2 regions of the Pseudoduganella albidiflava genome follow, and region 1 is predicted to be linked to the other one. Evidence: predicted binding sites of a transcription regulator. Region 1 holds the regulator's gene; the other holds the start of a gene.
The links. Region 1 encodes LexA, which represses DNA repair genes until DNA is damaged. Its sites were predicted from a motif close to ACTGTATNNNNATACAGT; they were not measured.
Positions count from the first base shown of each region.

Region 1 (3,957 bases):
CGCTTGAACAGCGGGTTCTGCTGTTTGCGCTTTTCTTTCAGCTTGGCTTTGTTTTTGTCGAACTTTTTACCGAATGCCATTTTAGGCTCCTGTATCTAAATATTGTGTCGCTCTCAGGCGGCACGAAAATCAATGATGTGAAAAACCAGGCTCTTGCTGTTGCGGCTTTTCCTGGCAAGGAACCCCGAAAATTCGTAGGCACCTCCCAGTGGCGCGGCGCTGAAACGGCCTGAAATCTCTCCCGCGGCGACCGCGGCGATTTCAAATTCCGTCTGGCGGGCAATGCCTGCCTCGACCTGCTGCGAACTGTGCTGCAATACTGCATTCACGATTGGCAGCCCGGCGGGGGTGTAGCGAATGACTTCCCGCTCGGCGATCAGGCCGGTGAACCTCAGCTCGTTCAGCAAGACTCCCCGGATTTAGGCTGCAGCTGCTGCAGGAGCGGCCGCGGCTTCAGCGCGGTGGCTCTTGGCGGCGTCTTCACGCTGGACCGACTTCATCATCGGCGAAGGAGCGGTTTCCGCTTTCTTCATCTTGACGGTCAGGTGGCGCAGCACGGCATCATTGAATTTGAACGCGGTTTCCAGTTCGACCAGAGTGTCGTTGTCGCACTCGATGTTCATGCAGATGTAGTGAGCCTTGGCCAGCTTCTGGATGGAGTACGCCATTTGACGGCGGCCCCAGTCTTCCACGCGGTGCACGTTACCGCCGCGCGAGGTCACGCTGGCTTTGTAACGTTCGATCATCGCGGGCACTTGCTCGCTCTGGTCCGGATGGACGATAAATACGATTTCGTAGTGACGCATGCAAACTCCCTTAAGGACTGTTGATAGCCCACCCTGGCGTCAAGACAGGTGTGGGAAGAGGTAAGCCCGCAAGCATAGCAGGAATTTTCAGCGATTGCTAGCCACCGGGAAGGCCCGCACCCCTGCCGCGGGGCCGTGAATGCGCGCTCCGCCGCGCTGCGCGGCAGGGCTGAAACCCCAGGGCAGGCGCCCTTTTTTCGACTATTTCCGCCGCTCACCGTGCCCTTCGGCCGGATTCCGCAAATATTTCATGTTCCAGCGGTGTTTTCCCTTGCATTCCCTTTAGCACTGTACAAAAATACAGACTGTTCATATCCACAGCTAATTTCACGGCTATTCGCATCATGATCAAGCTCACCGCTAGGCAGGAACAAATTCTCAACCTGATCAGGGATGCCATCGAGTCCACCGGCTTCCCGCCAACCCGCGCCGAGATCGCCGCCGAGTTGGGGTTCAAGTCGGCCAACGCGGCCGAGGAGCACCTGAAGGCGCTCGCGCGCAAGGGCGCGATCGAAATCACCGCCGGCACTTCGCGCGGCATCCGCCTGCTGGGCGATCGGGCGGCGCGCCCGGCATCGTCCACGGCATCAGCCGCGGCATCGCAGTCCGGCTTCGACTCCCTGCCGCAAGTGCCGGCGGCATTGCTGATGCAGTTGCCGCTGATCGGCCGCGTGGCCGCGGGCTCGCCGATCCTGGCGCAGGAAAACCTGGAAAAAACCTACAGCGTCGATCCGGCCCTGTTCTCGGCGAAACCGGATTTCCTGCTGAAGGTGCGCGGCGAATCGATGCGCGATGTCGGCATCATGGACGGCGACCTGCTGGCCGTGAAGAAGGTGGACAGCGCCAAGAACGGCCAGATCGTCGTGGCCCGCATCGGCAGCGAGGTCACCGTGAAGCGCTATCGCCGCACCGGCTCCACCATCGAACTGCTGCCGGAAAATCCCGACTTCAAGGTGATCACTGTGACGCCGGAAGACGAGTTCGCGCTGGAAGGGCTGGCCGTCGGGCTGCTGCGCACCTGGCATTGATGGCCACTGGGTGGCCGGGTATCAGTTACCCGGGCTGCCCTTCTCGTCCATCATCCGCTTGAACAGGCTCGTACTTGGACAGGCTCAGATTTGGACAGGCTGAGGCTTGGACAGGCTGAGGGTTGGACAAGCCGACGCTTGGACAGGCTGAGGCTGGGACAGGCTGAGGCTTGGACACGGTGAATACACTGCCCGGAAAACCCTGCTGAAGCACGGCGGCACCGGGCTGCAGCCGGCGCGACGGTTGCGGCATCCAGCCGCGGCCGTCGCGCCGGCGCATCATGCGTCCAGCGCCTGCCGGAAATCCTCGACCAGGTCGGCGGTATCCTCGATGCCGACCGATACGCGGATCAGCGATTCCGCAATCCCCATCGACGCGCGGCGCTCGGCGCCCATCTCGTAGAAGATCGTGTGCGCGACGGGAATCACCAGCGTGCGCGTATCGCCCAGGTTGGACGCCGGCACGGCGATCCTCAGGCGGTTCAGGTAATCGAAGCAGTCGATGCCCTCGCGCAGTTCAAAGCTGAACAGCGAGCCATAGGCCTTGAACAGGTCGGTGGCGATACCGTGCTGGGGATGCGACGGCAAGCCTGGATAGTGCACAGCCGCCACGCGTGGATCGGCCGCGAGCATGTTCGCCACGGCCACGGCGTTGGCGCAGGTGCGCTCCATGCGCAGCGCCAGCGTTTCCGCACCCACCGCGATGTGGTGCGCCGCCTCCGGCCCCAGCGAGGCGCCGAAGTCCCGCAAGCCCTTGGCGCGCACTTGGGTGATGCCCCACATCGCCGGCGCCGCCTTCTTGTAGTTCTCGAAAATGTTCGGGAAGCGCTGCCAGTCATAGGCGCCGGTATCGGTCAGCGCGCCGCCCAGCGCATTGCCGTGGCCGGCGATCGACTTCGTCAGCGAATTGACGACCAGGCCGGCACCCACGGTTTTCGGCTGGAACAGGTACGGCGTGGTCATCGTGTTGTCGACGATGTACAGGATGCCCTTCGCGGCGCACAGCGCGCCGATACGCTCCAGGTCGGCAATCTGGGTGCGCGGATTGGCGATCGTTTCCACGAACACGATGCGCGTATTGTCCTTCAGCGCGCTTTCGACATTGGCGACATCGGTCGCATCGACGAAATCGACGCCGACGCCCTGCCCCGCCACCGTCTGCCACAGCGAATTCGTGTTCCCGAACAGGAAGGACGACGACACCACGTGGTCGCCGGCACGCAGCAGCGCCTGGAACACGGCACCGATCGCCGCCATGCCGGTGGCGAAGCACAGCGTGGCCACGCCGCCTTCCATCTTGGTGATCTTTTCCTCCAGCGCGGAGACGGTCGGATTGCCCTGGCGGCCGTAGCGGAAGCCCGGCTCGCGGCCCTGGAACACCGACGCCAGCTGGCGCGCATCCGTATAGCCGAACGCCACGGACGTGTGGACGGGCTTGTGCAGCGAACCCTGCTCGATGGTTTTCTGGCGGTCGCCGTGCAGGATCGTGGTCGTGAAACCGTAGGTTTTTTTATCGTTCATGTCTCACCGGGATAGTTGCCGAAAACCGGGGTCTGACCCCGATTCCTGGAAATATTGCCAAATCTTGGGGTCTGACCCCGCCCTCCCCCGAATCGGAGAAAGGTTTCCGAAAAAAGGGGACTGTCCCCGATTCCTGGAAATATTTCCTGAAAAAGGGGACTGTCCCCAAATTCCGGAAACAAAAAAGTTGCCGAAAACCGGGGTCTGACCCCGATTTCTGGAAACAAAAAGGGCTCCGCGAGGAGCCCTGGTGCTTACGCTTCGGTGGTGGCCGCGTTCAGGTTCAGCTGGGTGCGCGCGGCGTCCTCGACCTTCACCTTGGGATTGTGCCGGGCGTGCTCGATGCGGTCGAGGTAGTCGGCCGATACGTCGCCGGTGATGTACTTGCCGTCGAAGCACGATGCCTCAAAGCTCGTCAGCGCCGGGTTGACGTCCGAGATGGCACGCTTCAGGTCGTCCAGGTCCTGGTACACCAGCGCGTCGGCGGTGATTTCCTTGCACACCTCCTCGACGGTGCGGCCGTGGGCGATCAGCTCGTCGCGGGTCGGCATGTCGATGCCGTACACGTTCGGATACAGCACCGGCGGCGCGGCCGAGGCGAA
Region 1 covers NZ_CP036401.1:1,260,782-1,264,738, reverse strand. Annotated here, with positions in the region: gene rpsR (30S ribosomal protein S18) at 1-80, opposite strand, end outside; gene priB (primosomal replication protein N) at 114-404, opposite strand; gene rpsF (30S ribosomal protein S6) at 420-806, opposite strand; gene lexA (transcriptional repressor LexA) at 1,151-1,834, shown strand; gene EYF70_RS05365 (cystathionine gamma-synthase family protein) at 2,114-3,355, opposite strand; gene purF (amidophosphoribosyltransferase) at 3,610-3,957, opposite strand, start outside.

Region 2 (3,957 bases), 1.5 Mb from region 1:
CATTTCATCGTTGCGTGTCGTGGCGATCTGCGCCGTGAGGTCGCCGGAGGCCACCGTTTCGGCGATCTGCACCGCTTCGCCGACCGGGCCGGTCACGGACCGCGTGATCAGCCAGCCGATCAAGGCCGACACGATCGTGGCCAGCACCACCAGCACGACCATCAGCGTGGTGGCCGACCTGGCCGCCGCGGTGGCGGCTTCGGCATCGCGCGTCATCAGCTCGCGCTGCACTTTCAACAGTTCGTCGAGGTGGCGGAAGTACACGGTCTGGGCCGGGATCACGCTGGCGAACATGGCTTGCACGGCACCTTCGCGGTCGCCGCCGCGGTACTGGGCGATCGCCTTGTCGAGCAATTCCTTGTAGGCGAAGTAGGCGGTGTTCTGCTGGTCGAAAATGGCGCGCACGTCGGGCGTCAGTTCGGACTTGGCCATTGCCGCGGCCGCTTCGCCGCCGACCCGGTCGGCCTCGGCCATCTGGCGCAGGAATTCCTGGGTTTGCGCGGCATCCGGCGTCAGCATCGCGTTGCGCACGGCCTGCGCACCACGGTTGACCTGGCTGCGCATGTTGTTGAGCAGCGTGACCTTCGCATAGCGGTCGTTGACCAGCTGTTCGGTACGGCCCGCCACTTCCTGGATGCGGCTGATGCCGATCATGGACATCAGCAGCATGATGACGATGGTCACCGCGAAGCCCAGGGCAAGACGGGCACCGATACGCAGATTGGAAAGATTCACAAGCAGTTCCCCCGGGTCAGTATGAATGGCGCACGCCCACGCCATAGCTCATGGCGGAGGGCAGCGTGGTGATGCGATCGCGCATCGCGACCGTGTACAGATCGGTGCGTTTCGACAGCCGGTAGTCGTAGCCCAGCGATGCCGTGCGGCGCGATCGCCCGGTGCCGAACAGCGTGCCGCCGCGGCGCGTATCGGCCACGTCGAACAGCACGGCGCCGGGGCCGGCGGGCATCGAGAAGCCCACGCTATAGGTGCGGTCGCGCAAGCCTTCGGCGCCAGCCGCGTCGTTCAGGGTGCGCTGCCATGTGCCGTACAGCTTGATGCGCGTGAAATCGTAGGTGGCGCCGACGAACACGGCACGCTGTTCGTCCAGCAGCGCGTAGTTCACCGGACTGCGCGTGGCATCGATGATGGGGGCACCCGAGTTGGGGTTGCTGGCGCGTACCCGGTGCACGAACGTCGTCAGCGCCAGCGGGCCGTTGTTGTACATCGCGCTGATGGCCAGGTTGTTCCGATCCGAGTCGCCGCCCCGTTCGCCGGCCTGGTAGTGCAGTCCGGCGCGCAGGCCGCCGAACGATGGCGTGGTGTACACCACCTGGTTGCTCCAGCCGCTGTCGCCGGCGTTCGTCGAGGCCCACGTGCGCGCGGCGAACGGTCCGGTGGGCACGTAGGAATGCAGCACCAGCGGCGAGAACGTGAACGAATCGCCGAACGGGTTGAACAGGATGTTGGGCAGGAAGCTGGGCGCCGAGGCGCGGCCCACCTGCAGCCGGCCGAGGCGGCCGACCAGCGCCACGTTGGCATCGCGCGAGAACAGGTTGTCGCCGGCGAAACGGCCGGACACGCCGGTATCGGTCTGGAAGAAGCCGGTCAGGTAGAACTCCGCGTACAGGCCATCGCCCAGATCTTCCTTGCCGCGGAAGCCGAACCACGACGTGGTCATGCCGCCGCTGCCCAGTACCGTGGTGCGGTCGGCATCGCCGCTGTTCTTCATCGAGCCCACGAAGGCATCGACACCGCCCATGATCGTGATCGAGGTCTGCGCCGTGGCGGGCAGCGCGCAGGCAAGTAGAGCAACACAGCAGGAAAGACGGGGAATGAGTGTCATGTTCGCGTGGCTGGTTGAAAGAACCGATGGTACGCGTGTTCCCCCCGCGCACGATATCCGCGCGCCTCTACTGTTGCGTAAATACGATGGATAAAATGGCACTAAGTAATTGAAAAATAAACCAAATGTGACAACGTTCCGGGGCGCTGGCGGGCGCTGCCGCATACTGGATATAATCCCAGTATCAGTCTTTCCCACGCTCAGTCTTTTCCCCAGCCTCGACAAGCCATGGTCCCGCCGCGCCGCATTGCCCACCTCGACATGGATGCGTTTTTCGCGTCGGTGGAACTGCTGCGCTATCCGGAATTGCGCGGCTTGCCCGTGGTCGTGGGCGGCGGCTCGCGCCACCAGCCGGTACTGCAGCCGGACGGCACGCGCCGCTTCTCGAAGCTGCGCGACTACGCCGGCCGCGGGGTCGTCACCACATCCACCTACGAAGCGCGCGCACTGGGCGTGTTTTCCGCGATGGGAACGATGAAGGCCGCCGCGCTGGCGCCCGAGGCGATCCTGCTGCCGACCGATTTCGAGTCGTACAAGCGCTATTCGCGGCTGTTCAAGGAAGCCGTGGCCACCATCGTGCCGGACATCGAGGACCGCGGCATCGACGAGATCTACCTCGACCTGACCGACCATCCGGAAGAAACGCGCGCCCTCGGCATGCGGCTGAAGGCGGCCGTGAAGGATGCCACGGGCTTGACCTGCTCGATCGGCATCGCGCCGAACAAATTGCTGGCGAAGATCAGTTCCGACCTGGACAAGCCGGACGGGCTCACCATCATCGGCTTCGACGACGTGCCGAAGCGCATCTGGCCGCTGTCGGCCAAGAAGATCAACGGCATCGGCCCGAAAGCCTATGCGAAGCTGACATCGCTCGGCATCGAGACGGTGGGCCAGCTGGCCCAGGCCGATCCGAAACTGCTGCAGGAACACTTCGGCCTCCATTCCGCCGAATGGCTGCACCGGGTGGCGCACGGGCATGACGAGCGGGCGGTGGAAACCCGTTCCGATCCGAAAGGCGTGAGCCGTGAAACCACCTTCGAGCGCGACCTGCACGCGAAGCACGACCGCGATACCTTGTCGGAGATTTTCACGCGGCTGTGCACGAAACTGTCGGACGACCTGCACCGCAAGCGTTTCGCCGGCCGCACCGTGGGCATCAAGCTGCGCTATGCCGATTTCCGCACCGTGACGCGCGACGTGACCTTGCCGTCGCCGACGGCCGATGCAGCCACGATCCGCCGCGCCGCCGGCGAATGCCTGCGGCGCGTGCCGCTGGACCAGCGCTTGCGGTTGCTGGGCGTACGGGTCAGCGCGCTGGTACCGCTCGACGAGGCCGAGCGGTACCGGGTGGGGGAGCAGGGGGAGCTGTTTCCGGTGTGAGGCTAGGGGATTGGCGCGATGCGGAGGTTGGCGAGCACCAGGTCATACAACTCCGGTGTCAATTCGCCAGCCAGCGTGTACACCGTGTCACCACCCTCGACAACGATCTGGACCGTTTGCGTCTCGGCCTCTGCCGCTTCGATCCAGTAAGCATGCAATCTGCCCTTGGAAGCCTTGGTATAACGGATGGCTCTTTCCACTCCCTCTGCCTGGCGCGCCAGCGAGTGGCCGTTCGGGCGGCCGAGCATGTCGAGAAATTGTTGGCCGGTGGTACTGCAAGGCAGTTCAGGGTATCTCCCGATGACCTCTTGTCGTGGCGATCCAAGCAAGATCAAGGAGCGTCCGGGCAGGGCGCCTCGAAGCAGCAGATGAAGACCGGTTGCGCCAGGAAAGGCGAATACCCGATCGATCGATGTATCGGGCAAACGCAATTCCAGCTCGCCAAATTGCAGGGTCATGCAGCCGGGGCAGGGCGCGGGGCGCGGCCACGGACGCGATTCGAGGCGGTTTGCGCCGGATGCGGATAGGTGACAAGTCAACAATGCTGCCACTGCAAGCGACATCCAGTTACGGATCATGCCCGCACCTTGCCGCGTGGAATAGCATCGATCATTTTTTTCATCACCGCTGCACGCATTTCGTCTGCCATGGGATGCTCCATTGAGGGTTGAGGAGAGGAATCACTCAACAGTAGAAGGGCGCCGGCAGCCACGGCTTGAGGACCGTCAGGGATG
Region 2 covers NZ_CP036401.1:7,240,995-7,244,951, forward strand. Annotated here, with positions in the region: gene EYF70_RS31985 (methyl-accepting chemotaxis protein) at 1-735, opposite strand, end outside; gene EYF70_RS30170 (porin) at 752-1,843, opposite strand; gene dinB (DNA polymerase IV) at 2,072-3,223, shown strand; gene EYF70_RS30180 (hypothetical protein) at 3,226-3,801, opposite strand.
Region 2: the regulator LexA is predicted to act here: its motif matches at 2,009-2,026, upstream of dinB (DNA polymerase IV).